2 regions of the Aeromonas veronii genome follow, and region 1 is predicted to be linked to the other one. Evidence: predicted binding sites of a transcription regulator. Region 1 holds the regulator's gene; the other holds the start of a gene.
What was found. Region 1 encodes sigma-54, which starts transcription at its own class of promoters, with help from an activator protein. Its sites were predicted from a motif close to TGGCACNGTTTTNGCTT; they were not measured.
Positions count from the first base shown of each region.

Region 2: a site for sigma-54 is predicted at 5,985-6,001, ahead of flhA (flagellar biosynthesis protein FlhA). Genes of this name have one in related genera too.

Region 1 covers NZ_CP157875.1:420,553-428,810, forward strand. Annotated here, with positions in the region: gene mlaF (phospholipid ABC transporter ATP-binding protein MlaF) at 1-667, opposite strand, end outside; gene ABNP46_RS02030 (KpsF/GutQ family sugar-phosphate isomerase) at 874-1,869, shown strand; gene kdsC (3-deoxy-manno-octulosonate-8-phosphatase KdsC) at 1,869-2,423, shown strand; gene lptC (LPS export ABC transporter periplasmic protein LptC) at 2,420-2,977, shown strand; gene lptA (lipopolysaccharide transport periplasmic protein LptA) at 2,964-3,482, shown strand; gene lptB (LPS export ABC transporter ATP-binding protein) at 3,495-4,220, shown strand; gene ABNP46_RS02055 (RNA polymerase factor sigma-54) at 4,287-5,726, shown strand; gene hpf (ribosome hibernation promoting factor) at 5,747-6,034, shown strand; gene ptsN (PTS IIA-like nitrogen regulatory protein PtsN) at 6,037-6,483, shown strand; gene rapZ (RNase adapter RapZ) at 6,524-7,390, shown strand; gene npr (PTS phosphocarrier protein NPr) at 7,411-7,683, shown strand; gene ABNP46_RS02080 (BglG family transcription antiterminator) at 7,695-8,258, opposite strand, start outside.
Region 2 covers NZ_CP157875.1:3,261,544-3,269,801, forward strand. Annotated here, with positions in the region: gene ABNP46_RS14970 (protein phosphatase CheZ) at 1-313, opposite strand, end outside; gene cheY (chemotaxis response regulator CheY) at 326-697, opposite strand; gene ABNP46_RS14980 (RNA polymerase sigma factor FliA) at 821-1,537, opposite strand; gene ABNP46_RS14985 (MinD/ParA family protein) at 1,530-2,405, opposite strand; gene flhF (flagellar biosynthesis protein FlhF) at 2,407-3,828, opposite strand; gene flhA (flagellar biosynthesis protein FlhA) at 3,845-5,947, opposite strand; gene flhB (flagellar biosynthesis protein FlhB) at 6,191-7,321, opposite strand; gene fliR (flagellar biosynthetic protein FliR) at 7,402-8,199, opposite strand; gene fliQ (flagellar biosynthesis protein FliQ) at 8,255-8,258, opposite strand, start outside.

The sequences.
Region 1 (8,258 bases):
TGCGGTTGGCGATGATATAGGCGTAGTCAGCGATACCGAGCACCTCTTTCACGTCGTGGGTGACGATGACGGAGGTGATGCCGAGGGCATTGTTCAGCTCCTTGATCAGCTTGACCAGCACCGCCATGGTGATGGGATCCTGACCCACGAAGGGCTCGTCATACATGATGAGATCCGGATCCAGGGCGATGGCACGGGCCAGGGCGGCGCGACGGGCCATGCCACCGGAAAGCTCGGAAGGCATCAGTTTGGCGGCGCCACGCAGTCCCACCGCCTGCAGCTTCATCATGACGATGGTGTGGATCAGCTCCTCCGGCAGGCCGGAATGCTCCCGCAATGGAAACGCCACGTTGTCGAACACCGTCATGCCGGTGAACAGGGCGCCACTCTGGAACAACATGCTCATCCGCTTGCGCACCTCGTAGAGACGGGAGCGGGAGAGGGTGGGGATGTCCTCCCCGTCAAACAGGATATGACCCGATTCCGGTTTCAACTGGCCACCGATCAGCCGCAGCAAGGTGGTCTTGCCGATGCCGCTCGGCCCCATGACGGCGGTGACCTTGCCACGGGGAATGGTCAGATTGATCCCGTCATACAGCAGCCTGTCTCCGTGGCTGAAAGTCAGGTCGGAGATGGTGATCAGGTCATTGTTCAAACAATTGTCCATCCGGTATAAAAGAAGAGCGAATTTTATGGGCTAGTCTAGGTCTAAGCAACATCAAGGAACAACTATTGAGCGCAGATCCGCCCCAAAAACGCGACAGTTTTATGTAACAAGGTGCGTCAGCAAGTGGGTACCCCGCATCCGATTCGCTTATCTCGGCAGACTTTTTTATAATCCCGCAGCAAATTTCGGTCCGGAGCCGTGCCTTTATGTCTGTAAAGTCTGAAAAAGTGTCTGAACTGTTCGATTTTCGTCGCAGTGCCCGTGCGGTGCTGGACATTGAAAAACAAGCGATTGATGGACTCTACCAGTACCTCGACGAGCACTTCGTGAAGGCGTGCGAGATGGTGCTGCGCTGCGGCGGCAAGATAGTGGTCACCGGCATGGGCAAGTCGGGCCATGTGGGCAACAAGATAGCCGCGACCCTGGCCAGCACGGGCACGCCCGCCTTCTTCCTGCACCCGGGTGAGGCCAGCCACGGCGATCTCGGGATGATCTCCGCCGGGGATCTCATCATCGCCATCTCCAACTCCGGCGAGAGTGACGAGATCCTGGCCCTGCTGCCGGTACTCAAGCGTCGCGGCATCCCGCTCATCTGCATGACCGGCAACCCGGCCTCGACCATGGCCAAGGAAGCCAACGTGCACCTGTGCATCCGGGTCGAGCAGGAGGCCTGCCCCCTCGGTCTGGCCCCCACGTCCAGCACCACGGCGACCCTGGTGATGGGAGATGCCCTGGCGGTGGCCTTGCTGGAGGCCCGCGGCTTCACCGCCGACGACTTCGCGCTGTCTCATCCGGGCGGTTCCCTCGGCAAGCGGCTGCTGCTGCGGGTCGGCGATCTGATGCACGGTGGCGAGCTGTTGCCCAAGGTCGGGATCGATGCCACCATCAGCCAGGCCCTGCTGGAAGTGAGCCGCAAGGGGCTCGGCATGACGGCGGTGGTGGATGAGCTGGGCCAGCTGGCCGGTCTCTTCACCGATGGCGACCTGCGCCGGATCCTGGATTTGCAGGTGGACATCCATCACACCTCTATCGCCAAGGTGATGACGGTCAACTGTGTTACCGTAGGGCCAGAGATGATGGCGGCCGAGGCCGTCAAGCTGATGGAAACCAGAAAGATTAACGGATTGCTGGTGGTGGATGGGGAGCGGCGGCCGCTGGGTGCCTTCAACATGCACGACCTGCTGAAAGCCGGGGTGATTTGATGCAAGATGTACCGACCCTCTATGGTCCGGTGACGCGCAGCCAGTTCGAGAAGGCGGCGCAGATCCGCCTGCTGGTGTGCGATGTGGACGGGGTGCTCTCCAACGGCTTCATCTACATGGGAAATAACGGCGAAGAGCTGAAGACCTTCTGCACCCGGGACGGGGCAGGCATGCGTGCCCTGCTCAATGCCGGGCTGGAGATTGCCATCATCACCGGGCGCAATTCCCGCATCGTCAGCGATCGGATGAAGAGCCTGGGGGTGCAGCACCTGGTGCAGGGGGCGGATCAGAAGCTGCCCCATTTCGAGGCCCTGCTGGCCAAGCTGGGGCTCGATGCCTCCCAGGCGGCCTATATGGGGGATGACACCATCGATCTGCCGGTGATGCAGGCCTGCGGCCTCGGCATCGCAGTGGCAGATGCTCACCCGCGGGTATTGGCCTGTGCCGACCTGGTCACCCGGCTGGGGGGGGGCGTCGGGGCGGTGCGGGAGGTGTGCGATCTGATCCTGCAAGCCCAGGGGCTCGCCGATGAGTTGCCCGAGGCGTCGCGATGAAGCAGACTATTCTGTTCTTCCTGCTTTTCCTGGCGGCATTGGCTGCCTGGCAGCTGGGTGACATCGACTTGGCCCCGGATTCCACCACCAAGGTAGAGAATTATCAGCCCGATTTCACCGCCAGGAATCTGGTCACCACCCGCTTTGACGAGCAGGGCAAGCGGACCGAGCGGCTGGAGTCGGAGTTTGCCGAGTATTTCCAGATCCTCGAGCAGGCGACCTTCAACAAGCCGGTCATCTACCTGTACGACGACAAGGGTGAGGCCGAGTGGAAGGTGACGGCGGAGACCGGCGTACTCAATACCGATGACAACGTGATCCTGCGGGACAAGGTGCATCTGGATGGCCTGTTGCCGACCTCCTTCATCTCCAGCATGGATACCCAGTATCTGGAGATGGACATGGTGACTCAGGACGTGAGAAGCAACCAGCACATCCGCATTCAGGGCCAGGAATTCCAGACCGAGGGCGTAGGCCTCAAGGGTCACCTGGAACGTAAATATTTCGAATTACTGGATAAAGGCCATGCCATTTATTTCAATGAAAAACGCTAATCTGGTCCTCGTGGCCCTGCTGCTGTGCGGCGCGGCCAACGCCAAAGAGTCCGACTTCACCGAAAAGGTCTATGTGGACGCGGTCAAGCAGGTGGCCGAGATGCAGGACAACCGTGTCACCTTCAGCGAAGACGTCATCATCACCCAGGGCACCATCAAGATTAAGGCCGACAAGGTGGTGGTGATCCGCTCCGGCGAGAAGGGTGCCGAGGTGATGACCGCCTATGGCAGCCCGGCCACCTTCTTCCAGATCCTGGACAACGGCAAGCCGGTCAACGCCCATGGCAACAGCATCCGTTACGAGCTGAAGAACCGTCTGGTGACCATCACCGGCAACGGCCAGCTCAAGCAGGAAGACAGCCAGGTCAATGGCGACCTCATCCGCTACGACATCGTCAAACAGAAGATGATCGCCGAGAGCAAGGGGCCGACCCAGCGCGTCAAGACGGTGTTCCTGCCGGATCAGGTCGAGAATTTCGACAAGCCCGCCGAACAGAAGAAGTAGGAAACAACAGTCATGGCAGTGTTAAAAGCAGTGGGCTTGCAGAAGAGCTACAAGCGTCGCATGGTGGTCAGTGACGTCAGCCTGGAAGTGGGCACCGGCCAGATCGTGGGGCTGCTTGGCCCGAACGGAGCTGGCAAGACCACCTCCTTCTACATGATAGTGGGGCTGGTGCAGCGGGATGCCGGGCTCATCACCATCGACGATCAGGATATCAGCCTGCAGCCCATGCACATCCGTGCGCGCAACGGCATCGGTTACCTGCCTCAGGAAGCCTCCATCTTCCGCCGTCTGTCGGTGTTCGACAACCTGATGGGGGTCATGCAGACCCGCAAGGGACTGAGCAGCGAGGAGCGGGAGGACAAGGTCGAGCAACTGCTGGAAGAGTTCAACATCACCCACATCCGTGACAGCCTGGGTCAGAGCCTGTCAGGGGGGGAGCGCCGCCGGGTCGAGATCGCCCGGGCGCTGGCGGCAGAGCCGAGATTTATTCTGCTGGATGAGCCTTTTGCAGGGGTTGATCCCATTTCTGTCATCGATATCAAAAAGATCATCCAGCATCTGAAGGAACGTGGGCTGGGTGTGCTGATCACCGATCACAACGTTCGCGAGACCCTGGATGTGTGTGAGAAGGCCTATATTGTCAGCCACGGCAAGATGATTGCCGAGGGCGCACCGGTGGATATCCTCGCCGATGAGCAGGTCAAGCGCGTCTATTTGGGCGATCAATTCAGTCTATAGTAAGGGGGCATTCCCTCATTTTTGTTAGGTGACTGCCTCGCTGAACATAAGGATATCCCGACGTAGATGAAGCCGACATTACAGTTGCGTCTCGGTCAGTCCCTGACCATGACGCCACAATTACAACAAGCGATTCGTCTGCTCCAGCTTTCCACGCTGGAACTCCAGCAGGAAATTCAGCAAGCGCTCGACAACAACCCCTTGCTGGAGCAAGAGGAGAGCGAGGCGCAGGAAACCAGTCCGGTCGAAGTGGCCGATGCCAGTCAGCTGGATTCCAGTGACGCCATGGCGCAGGACAAGATGCCGGACGAGCTGCCCGTCGATACCACCTGGGACGAGGTCTACTCCGCCGGGACGGCCCAGAGCGCCGGCCCCATCCACGATGGAGAGGAGAGCGTCTATCAGGGGGAAACCACCGAGAACCTGCAGGACTATCTGTTGTGGCAGATGCGGCTGACGCCGTTCAGCGATCTGGATGCCGCCATCGCCCTCGCCATCATCGATGCCATCGACGAATCCGGTTATCTGACGGTTTCTCTCGAGGATATTCAGGCTGCAGTCAGCAGTGACGAGGTAGAAGTGGAACTGGATGAGGTCGAGGCCGTGCTCAAGCGGGTGCAGCATTTCGATCCGCTCGGCATCGCCGCCCGCTCCGTGCAGGAGTGCCTGCTGATCCAGCTTGGCCAGTATCCCTCCGATCTGCCCTGGCTCAACGAGGCACGGGAAGTGATCAGCGAGCACATGGATCTGCTTGGCAATCGTGACTATCGCACCCTGGCGCGCAAGACCCGGCTCAAGGAGAGCGACCTCAAGGAGGTGCTGGACCTTATCCAGCAGCTGGAACCCAGACCCGGCAACGGCGTCATCCAGAGCGAATCCCAATACGTGATCCCGGATGTGTCCGTGGTCAAGAAAGGCAGCAAGTGGGTGGTGGAGCTCAACCCGGATTCGGCGCCGCGCATTCGCGTCAACGAGACCTATGCGGCCATGGCCCGCAACGCGCGCAGCAGCACGGATACCCAGTTCATCCGCTCCCACCTGCAGGAGGCGAAGTGGTTCATCAAGAGTCTGGAGAGTCGTAACGACACCCTGCTCAAGGTGGCCAGCTGCATCGTCGAGCAGCAGCAGGGCTTCTTCGAATACGGGGAAGAAGCCATGAAACCCATGGTGCTCAATGACATCGCCGAGGCGGTGGAGATGCATGAATCGACCATCTCGCGGGTGACGACCCAGAAGTACATGCATACGCCCCGTGGCATCTTTGAACTGAAGTTTTTTTTCTCCAGTCACGTGAATACGGAAGGAGGAGGAGAGTGCTCATCGACCGCTATTCGCGCCTTGATCAAGAAGCTGGTGACGGCGGAAAACCCCGCCAAGCCGCTTAGTGATAGCAAGATCGCGGATTTGCTGGCCGAACAGGGTATTATGGTGGCGAGACGCACGATCGCAAAGTACCGTGAATCCTTGTTGATCCCGCCATCCAATCAGCGCAAACGCCTGGTTTAGGCAAACAAAAGGAAGACGTTATGCAAATTAACCTGACCGGACACCATGTCGAGATTACCGAAGCTCTGCGTGATTATGTGAACAACAAATTTGCCAAACTCGAGCGTCACTTTGACCATATCAACAACGTCCATGTGGTGTTGAGCGTCGAAAAACTGAACCAGATTGCCGAAGCCAAGCTGCATGTCAGCGGCGGTGAGGTGTTCGCCAACTCGGAGCATGCCGACATGTATGCTGCGATTGATACCCTGCTTGATAAACTGGACAGACAGATCATCAAGCACAAAGATAAATTAAATCAAAAATAACTATGCAACTTGAACACATACTGAGTCGGGACTGCACCAAGAGTGCGGTCCCCTGTACCAGCAAGAAACGCGCTCTCGAGATCATCAGTGAACTGGCCGCAGAGCGCCTCGGCACCTCCCGTCAGGTGTTGTTTGAAAGCCTGCTGGCGCGGGAAAAAATGGGCAGTACCGGGATCGGTGCCGGTATTGCCATTCCGCATGGCCGCATTGACGATGCCTTTGCGCCGACGGCTGTGCTGATGACCTTCTCCGAACCCATCCCTTTCGACTCGATTGACAATCAACCGGTTGACCTGCTCTTTGCATTGCTGGTGCCGGAAAGCGAGTGCAAGCAGCATCTCAAGACCCTTTCCCTGATGGCATCCAAGTTGGGTGACAAGGCCGTCTGCCGCCAGTTGCGCCAGGCGACCAGTGACGAAGAACTCTATCAGATCATGACCTCGGCCTGATGCCGGACAAGGCACAGCCAGGTTGGCGTGGGGGGACAAGATGCAATTAATCGTGGTAAGCGGTCGCTCGGGCTCCGGCAAGACGGTAGCCCTGCGGGTGCTGGAAGATCTGGGGTATTACTGCGTAGACAATCTGCCGGTCAATCTGTTGCCCCAGTTGATCGTCTCGGTGGAGAGCCAGTATGACAAGCTGGCGGTCAGCATCGACGTGCGCAACCTGCCCACCGAGCAGGATCGGCTGGAGAATCTGCTGGCCCAGGTACGCAGCGAGGGGCGGGTGGAATTCTCCAGCTTCTTCTTCGACGCCGACAACACTACCCTGCTCAAACGCTATGGCGAGAGTCGCCGGTTGCACCCCCTCTCTCGCAACAAGCTGTCGCTGGACGAGGCCATCCGGGAGGAGACCCACCTGCTGGCGCCCCTCTCTTCCAGTGCCGACCTGCGCATCGACACCACCAACCTCAGCATTCACGATCTCAGCGAGCTCATCAAAACCCGGGTGCTCGGCAAGAAAGAGAACGAGCTGGTGCTGGTGTTTGAATCATTCGGCTTCAAGTACGGCATCCCCAAGGATGCAGACTTCGTGTTCGATGCCCGTTTCCTGCCAAATCCCCACTGGATCCCCGAACTCAAGCCTTTCACCGGCCGGGATGAACCTGTGGCGAACTACCTCTCCAGCCAGACGGACGTCATGCTGTTCATCCAGCAGATCGAGAACATGCTGGGCACCTGGTTGCCCCATCTGGAACGCAACAATCGCAGCTATGTGACCGTGGGTATCGGCTGCACCGGTGGCCAGCATCGCTCGGTGTTCATCGCCGAACGGTTGGCGAGCGCGTTTCGCCTGCTCGGCAAGAACGTGCAGATCCGCCACCGCACCCTGGACAAGCGCTCGGCGCAGGTCTGACAGCTCAGAAGGATGCACAGATGACCGTTTCCGCCTCGGTAGAAGTCAAAAACAAGCTGGGTATTCATGCCAGACCGGCCATGATGCTGTTCGAACTGGTACAGGGCTTCGATGCCCATGTCCTGCTGCGCAACGAGGACGGGGTCGAGGCCGACGCGGACAGCGTGATCGGCCTGCTGATGCTGGACTCCGCCCAGGGCAAACAGGTAGAAGTGCAGGTGGAAGGACCGGAGGAGACGGAAGCCCTGGCCGCGGTGGTGGCGCTGTTCACCTCGGGCTTCAACGAAGAGTAGGCGCCCTCTGACTAGGCGCCGGTGCGAGCCAGTGCCTTGAAACCGGCGAAACTGCGACAGGCCAGCAAATTCTTGCTGGCTTTTTCGTTCATCAGGGCCAGGAAGAGATCGTAGAGGCCCATGGCCTCCTCATAGTCCGCCTTGGCGATGGCCAGCAGGAAGATGAGGGTGGCCGTCTCGCCATTGCCCCAGTCGATGCCCTGGGGGGCCAGCACCGTATAGACCAGGGTGCGCCTGGCCAGCAGGCCGAGGGAGTGGGGCAGGGCTATGCCGTCTCCCAGCATGGTGGAGACGATACGCTCCCGCTCCTGCAAGGATCCCCTGAACCCCGTTTCCACCTGCTCTTCCCTTTCCAGCTGATCGCAGACCCGTGTGAACAGGGCTGACTGGCTGATGGGTTCATCGATCACCATGAAATGGTCGGCGTCAAAGTACTTGTCGAGCAGGTAGGGGCGGGTGCGATCGACCAGTACCAGCTTGCCGAGCTGCTCCAACTGATATTGGGCCGGGAAGGGGGCCACCTGCACCACGGGCACATTCTTCTCGCTCACCTTGACCGTGCTTATCACGAAATC
Region 2 (8,258 bases), 1.7 Mb from region 1:
GACTGGCCTCCACCGCATCCATGGTGCGGTTGGCCGCCTTGTCCGTCATGTCGATGACATAGCTCAGGCGCTCCCGGGCATCGGGGATCTCGTGGGTGGCGAGATCCGGGATCCGGGGATCCAGGCGAAAGTCCTGCAAAGAGTTGTGCAACTGGCGGGTCAGCTGCCCTACCTTGTCAAACAGGGTCGCCGCATTGGGGGCACACACATCGGCGAGAATGGTATCGGCCTGTTCAAACTCCTCGCGCTCCAGATGGGCAACCAGCATCCTTGCCTGCTCGAGCGAGATCATGGCACTCGTTTTGGCCTTCATCCCTGCCACTCCTTAGCCGATTCGTTCGAAGATTTTGTCGAGCTTCTCTTTGAGGGTGGCGGCAGTGAACGGCTTGACGATGTAGCCATTGACCCCGGCCTGAGCGGCTTCGATGATCTGCTCGCGCTTGGCTTCGGCAGTGACCATCAGGACCGGCAGGTGCTTGAGTTTGTCATCCAGGCGAATGGCCTTGAGCAGGTCGATGCCCTGCATGCCCGGCATGTTCCAATCGGTGACCACAAACTGGTAGTCGCCATTCTTGAGCATCGGCAGCGCCGTGTTGCCGTCGTCTGCTTCGTGGGTGTTGTTGTATCCCAGGTCACGCAGCAAGTTCTTGATAATCCGGCGCATCGTTGAAAAATCATCGACGATGAGGATTTTCATGTTCTTGTCCAAAATTCCCTCCTAATTAGCCGTCAGGACGGCTCACTTACATGATGCTGAACGTAGCGTTAATGGTGCGGATTATGCCTTAGAGTTGGGTCTCAGTGTAGCCAGTACAACCACTTATAAATTCCAATCTCGCAGGCGCGCCCGCAATCTGTGCATGGCCTGACTGTGGATCTGGCTCACGCGAGACTCGCTCACGCTCAATACTTCACCGATCTCACGCAAGTTCAATTCTTCGTCGTAATACAGCGAAAGCACCAGGGCTTCCCGCTCGGGCAAGCGGGCGATGTGCTCCGCCAGGGCCCCCTGGAAGCGCTCGGCCGCCAAATCGTCGTAACCGCCGTGACTGATGTCATCGGGATGGCCTATCACATCCTCGCTGACCCCCAGATCCTCGATGCCGATGATCTTGCCGCAGGAGACATCCTGCAGCATGGCGTGGTAATCACCGAGGGAGACTCCCATCTGGGAGGCCACTTCCGTATCCCTGGCATCACGGCCGTGGGCCTGTTCCACGTTTTCGATGGCCTCGGCGATGGCGCGACTGTTGCGATGCACCGAACGGGGCACCCAGTCGCCACGGCGGATCTCGTCGAGCATGGCACCGCGGATGCGGATGCCGGCGTAGGTCTCAAAGCTGGCGCCCTTGCTGCCGTCAAAGTTTCGGGAAGCTTCGAGCAGCCCAATCATACCTGCCTGGATCAGGTCATCCAGCAAGACACTGCTTGGCAGGCGAGCCAATAGATGCTGGGCAATCCGTTTCACCAGCGGAGCGTGACGCTCCACCAGCACGTAGGAATCCTGATGACGCAAGTATGCTTGGGCTTTATTCACGGGACTCTTCCTGTGCTATGACCGGCTTTTGCAATAAATTCTCGAGGAAAAACTCGAGGTGACCACCTGGCTGGTTCGGAATGGGCCAGCTCGCCGCCTTGTTGGCCAGGGCGCGAAACGCCAGGGCTGCCGGCGACTTGGGGAAGGCCTCAACGATCAGCTTCTGCTTGCGCACGGCGGCTCGCAGGTTGGTGTCGTAAGGCACGCAGGCCACCAGCTCCAGAGAGGTGTCGAGGAAGCGATCGGTGACCCGGGTCAGCTTGGCGTAGAGTTCCTGCCCTTCGCGCAGGGAACGCACCATGTTCGCCACCACCTTGAAGCGGAACACCCCGTGATCCTTGGAGAGGATCTTGATGAGCGCATAGGCATCGGTGATGGAAGTGGGCTCGTCGCACACCACCACCATGATGTCCTGGGCGGCGCGGGTGAAGCTCAGCACCATGTCGGAGATCCCCGCCGCCGTGTCCACCAGCAGCACGTCCACCTGGGTCTTCATCTCCCCGAAGGCGCGGATGAGCTCGGCGTGTTGTACCGGGGAGAGCTCCACCATGGACTGGGTGCCCGAGGTCGCTGGCACTATCATCATGCCGTAGGGCCCCTCGACGATGATGTCGTCGATGGTGCACTCGCCGGCCAGCACGTGGGAGAGGTTGCGATGCACCCGCAGCCCCAGCATGACGTCGACGTTGGCCAGACCCAGGTCGGCATCCAGCACCATCACCCGCTTGCCCTGGGCGGCCATGGCTCCCGCCACGTTCAGGGTGACGTTGGTCTTGCCCACGCCCCCCTTGCCTCCGGACACGGCGATCACTTTCACTCTATTGTTTTGACGCATTTTGCGCAGACCACTCGCCTGATCCATATACATGTTACTCATAAAACTCCGAATCCTCGGTCTCGCCAAAGCCCGCCCCCCAGAAATAGGGGTCTTCCGCTTCTCGCTCCAGCGAACCCATGGCGGCGCCGACCAGCAGCGCCGCATTGGCAACTTGAATGTCTTCCGGCACCCGTTGTCCATCGGTGATGTAGCTGATGGGCAGGGCATTTTGAATGCAGACGTTGATCACTTCCCCCAGATTCAGGCTCTCGTCGAGCTTGGTCAGGATGCAGCCGGACAGGGGAATGCGCCGGAAGTGATCCACCGCCTCCTGCATCACCCGGCGCTGGGAGGTGGCCGACATGACCAGATAGCTGCGAATCCGCATCTTGGCATTCTTGACCAGGGTATCGAGCTGCTCGGTCAGACGGACATCCCGCTGCCCCACCCCGGCGGTATCGATGAGCACCAGCCGGCGGTTGCGGAACTGGTAGAGCGCATTGGCCAGCTCTTCGGCATCCCGCACCTGGCGCACCGGGCAACCCATGATTCGACCATAGGTCTGCAACTGCTCGTGGGCCCCGATCCGGTAGTTGTCCGTGGTGATGAGTGCCACCTGCTCGGCACCGTACTTCATGGCGAAGCGGGCCGCCAGCTTGGCGATGGTGGTGGTCTTGCCGACCCCGGTCGGGCCGAGCAGGGCCACCGCGCCGCCCTGGCGCAAGATGTCATCTTCGCTGATCTTGAGCTGGGCCGTCAGTACCTCGGCCAGCTGGGCCATGGCCTGATGGATGGGCATGTCTTCCGGGATCAGACCCGCCAGCTGATCGGAGAAGGCGTCATCGAAGCCCATCTTCTTGAGCTCCTTGATGAGCAGGGCCCGCATCGGCTCGCGGCGCTCCACCTCCTGCCACATCAGACCGGAGATCTGGTGCTCCAGCAGCTTGCGGATGCTGGCCATCTCCTTGCGCATCCCTTCCATCTCCTGATCCCGCTGGGGAGCCTGAGCCGGGCGGGACGGGGAAGTGGGACGGGGCCTGGGCTTGGCAGGCTCGGGGGCTGCCCCCCACTGGCCCTGTTCCGCCAGGGTCTTGGGGGCGGCAGTGGCCGACACCAGACCGGCAGACTGATTGCTGTTGCCCCTCTCCCCTGCCGGATTGGCGGGGTTGAGCTTCTGCTGGCGCGCCAGCAGGGCGGCCAGGGTATCGGCATAATATTCGTTCTGCTCCTTGGGAGCCTGGCGCGTCATCTGCTTGCCCGCAGACGAGATATTGACGCTCTCATCGTTCAACTGACGGCGAACCGGCGCATCCTTGGGTCCGGGCACCTGGGACTGGTAGTCGACGGCTGCGACTATCTCCACCCCACCGGTGACCTTCTTGTTGGACATGATGACAGCATCCGGCCCGAGAGTCTCCTTGACCTCGGCCAGCGCAGTACGCATGTCTTTGGCAAAAAACCGCTTAATCTTCACCCGTCATCTCCGCTAACTAGCCTTGTCCTACCGCACTGACGATGCGGATCTGCTTGTCGTCAGGCACTTCCTGATAGGACAGCACGCGTAATCCAGGAATGGCATTCTTGACAAACTTCGCCAGGGTATTGCGCAGTATCCCCGATGTCAGAAGCACGGCCGGTTGGCCTTCCAGTTCTTGTCGTTGAGTGGCTTCCACCAGGGAGCGCTGCATCCGCTCCGCCAGTCCCGGCTCTATGCCGGCGCCATCTCCCCCACCTGCTTGCAGGGATTGATGCAATATACGTTCCAATTCTGGCGACAGGGTGATCACCGGCAGCTCCGGTTCGGGGCCTGCGATCTCCTGCACGATGAGTCTGCGCAGGGCGATACGACAGGCGGCTGTCAGCACTTCCGGATCCGGGCTGCGGGGCGCATATTCCACGAGGGTCTGCAGGATAGTGCGCATATCGCGAATTGGCACGCCTTCATTGAGGAGATTTTGCAGCACCTTGACCAGATTGCCCATGCTGATCACCTCGGGAACCAGACCTTCCACCAGCTTGCTCTGGTGCTTCCCTATCATATCCAGCAGTTGTTGCACTTCGTCATGACCCAACAGCAGCGCCGCATGGTTGGAGAGGATCTGGCTCATGTGGGTGGCGACCACGGTGGCGGCATCCACCACCGTATAGCCCAGGGTCTGGGCCTGGGAGACCTGCTCCTTGGCGACCCAGACCGCCTCCAGCCCGAAGGCGGGGTCCTGGGTGGCGATACCCTGGATCTGGCCAAACACCTGGCCCGGATTGATGGCCATCTCCTTGTCGTGATAGACGGTGGCCTCCCCTGTGCTCACCCCCATCAGGGTGATGCGGTACTGGTTCGGCGCGAGATCCAGGTTGTCCCGGATATGCACGGCAGGCACCAGGAAGCCGAACTCCTGGGAGAGCTTCTTGCGCACCCCCTTGATCCGGTTGAGCAGTTCTCCGCCCTGGCTCTTGTCCACCAGCGGAATAAGCTGGTAACCCACCTCGAGACCGATGACATCCACCGGCATGACGTCATCCCAGCTCAGATCCTTCTGCTCATGAGGCTGATCGGCCGCCTGCGGCAACAACTCGCCACTGGCCGCCTTGGCGGCCCGCAGCTTGTCACGGCGCAGCAGCCACCAGGCGCCGACCGCGGCGATGGCACCGAGGCTCAGGAACGCCAGGTGCGGCATGCCGGGCACTATGCCCATCAACAGCAGGATGCCGGCGGAGATCACCAGCGCCTTGGGGTTTTCGAACAACTGGCCGAGCACCGCCGTGCCCATGTCCTGATCCGTGTTCTGGCGGGTCACAATGATGGCGGCGGCGATGGAGAGCAGCAGCGAGGGGATCTGGGCCACCAGGCCGTCACCGATGGCGAGCAGGGTGTAGACCTGGGCCGCCTCGCTGAAGGTGAGCTGGTGCTGCATCATGCCGATGATGAAACCACCGATGATGTTGATGAAGAGGATCATGATGCCGGCGATGGCATCCCCCTTCACGAATTTGGAGGCACCGTCCATGGAACCGTAAAAGTCCGCTTCCTGGGTCACGTCCTGGCGGCGCTTCTTGGCCTCTTCCTGATTGATGAGGCCGGCGTTGAGATCCGCATCGATGGCCATCTGCTTGCCGGGCATGGCATCCAGGGTGAAGCGGGCGCTCACCTCGGAGATCCGGCCCGCACCCTTGGTGACCACCACGAAGTTGATGATCACCAGGATCATGAAGACGATGATGCCGACCGCATAGTTGCCGCCGATCACCACGTTGCCGAAGGCCTCGATCACGTGGCCGGCAGCCGCGCTGCCGTTGTGGCCTTCCAGCAGCACCACCCGGGTGGAGGCCACGTTGAGGGCCAGACGCAGCAGGGTCGCAATCAGCAGGACGGTGGGGAAGGCGGCAAATTCCAGGGGACGGCGAGTGTAGACGGCCACCAGCAGCACCACGATGGAGAGGGCGATGTTGAAGGAGAACAGGATATCCAGCATCAGGGGCGGAATGGGCAGCACCACCATGCCGAGGGAGGCGAGCACCAGCAGCGGGGTCCCTACCCCCTTGCCAAGCAACCACCTGTACTCTTTTAAACGGCCCAATCCTGCCTTGAATCCCATCGCTGTTCTCGGTTATCGACTGCCAGTTTCCGGATTAAAGCAAACATCAAGCCAACAATTCAAACTGTTGATATGAAAGGATTTTGTTTTGACGCTGTCAGAAGTTCGACGTTGGTGAATCTTTCATCACCGACATAACGCAAACGGGATCGGCAGCTCCATGGTGATGGGGTCGGTCGGCGACCACGGCGGAACGTCTTGAGCGGAGAGACGTAGGCTAGCACTTAGCCCATGGTGGCAAGGCTACTTGCGAAACTCCGGCGGGATCGGCAACTCAGTGGCGATGGGGGTCGGTCGGCGACCACGGCCACGGCGGAACTTCTTGAGCTGATAGACATAGGCCAGCACCTGGGCCACGGCGGCAAACAGCCCCTCCGGGATCTCCTGCCCTATCTCGGTGGCATGGAAGATGGCACGGGTGAGCGGCGGCGAGGCCATGATGGGGATGTCGTACTCGCGGGCGATCTCCCGTATCTTCATCGCCACCTCGTCCGCCCCCTTGGCCAGCACCTTGGGGGCCGCCCCGGGCTTGCTGGCGTCGTATTTGAGCGCCACCGAGTAGTGGGTCGGGTTGGTGATCACCACGTCGGCCTTGGGCACATCCCCCATCATGCGGCGCATCGCCATCTGCATCTGCAACTGGCGGATCTTGCCCTTGACCTCGGGCTTGCCCTCGCTGTCTTTGAACTCGTCTTTTATCTCCTGCTTGGTCATCTTCAACTGGCGGGTGTGGTTCCAGGTCTGGAAGGGCACATCGATGGCGACGATGGGGATGAGGGCGCAACAGAGGATGATGAGCATCCAGAGCAGCAGATCCAGGGCATCGATGATGCCGCCGGGGAAGCCCTCGAGGGAGAGATTCAACAGATGATTGAACTGACTGGAGAGCATCCACCAGGCGAACAGACTAATGAACAGCACTTTTGCGATGGATTTGAGCAGTTCCACCAGGGATTGCACCCCGAACATCCGTTTCAGGCCATTCAAGGGACTGAGCTTGCTCCATTTGGGTAACATCGCCTCGGAGGAGAAGTTCATCCCGCCGAGCAGGGTATTGCCGACAAAGGCAGCGATGGCCACCAGCAGGAACAGCATGCCCAGCGGCTGCACCAGCTCCCATAGCAGGGTCGGCAGCATGACCCCCATGGCATTGGGATCGAAGGCCTGCTCCCGCTCCAGGGTGAAGCCCATGGTGAGCACCTTGATCATGGCCCCCGCCAGGCTCTCCTTGATTATCAGCAGACCGAAGACGGTGGCCAGCAGGACGCTGGCGGTACCCAGCTCCTTGGAACGTGCAATCTGCCCTTTTTCCCGGGCCTGTTGCAGTCGTTTGCCCGTGGGTTGTTCTGTGCGTTCCTGATCGGTATCAGCCATGCTGACCTCCGAGGCAGGTCGTTCCTGGCGGCATGCCGCCCAGACCAACCATCAGGGCGAAGGATATCACCTCGGTACGCTCAGCCATTCTGGCCCCCGAAGCAGCGCACATCGATCAATTCGCAGCTGGTCTCCTGCACCCGCTCCCAGATGGCCTCGAAGTGCCCCATGAAGCCGCCGATGGTGAGCCAGAGGATGAAGAGACCGGACATCATGCTGACCGCAAAGCCGATGCTGAAGATGTTGAGCTGGGGGGCGGCCCGGGTCATGACCCCGAATGCGAAGTTGATGAGCAGCAGCGCGACAATGGCCGACAGCGCCATCACCAGGGAGGCCTGATACATGACCCCGAGGAAGCTCACCAGGCTGCGGATAGCGGGCAGGGAGAGCCCCTGATCCGATACCGGCAGGGTCTCGAAGCTCAGCACCACCATCTTGATCATCAAAAGATGCCCGTCCACCGCCAGAAACACCAGGGTCGCCAGCATCAGGTAGAACTGGCCCACCACTGGGGCGGACTGGCCGTTCATGGGGTCCACCAGGGTGGCGAAGCCCAGACTGGTCTGCATGGCGATCACCTGGCCCGCCATCACGAAGGTCTCCAGCAGGAACTGGGTCATCAGACCGAGCGCCACACCGATGAGCAGTTGCTGTCCCAGCACCAGGAAACTGCCGACGGAGAAGAGCTCCACCTTGGGCATGGGAGGCAACAGGGGGGCGATGATGAAGGTAATGGCGAGCGCCAGCCCCATGCGCACCCGGGCGGGGGCCAGGCGGCTACCGAACACGGCCATCACCATCAGCAGGCTGCTGATGCGGGCAAGGGGCCAGACGATGGAGGCCAGCCACTCCATGATCACCGCCGTGGTGTAAGTCATGACCGCGTCCCTGCAACGGGCGGGCACGGTGGCCAGGCGCCTGCGCCCACAGGCATTAC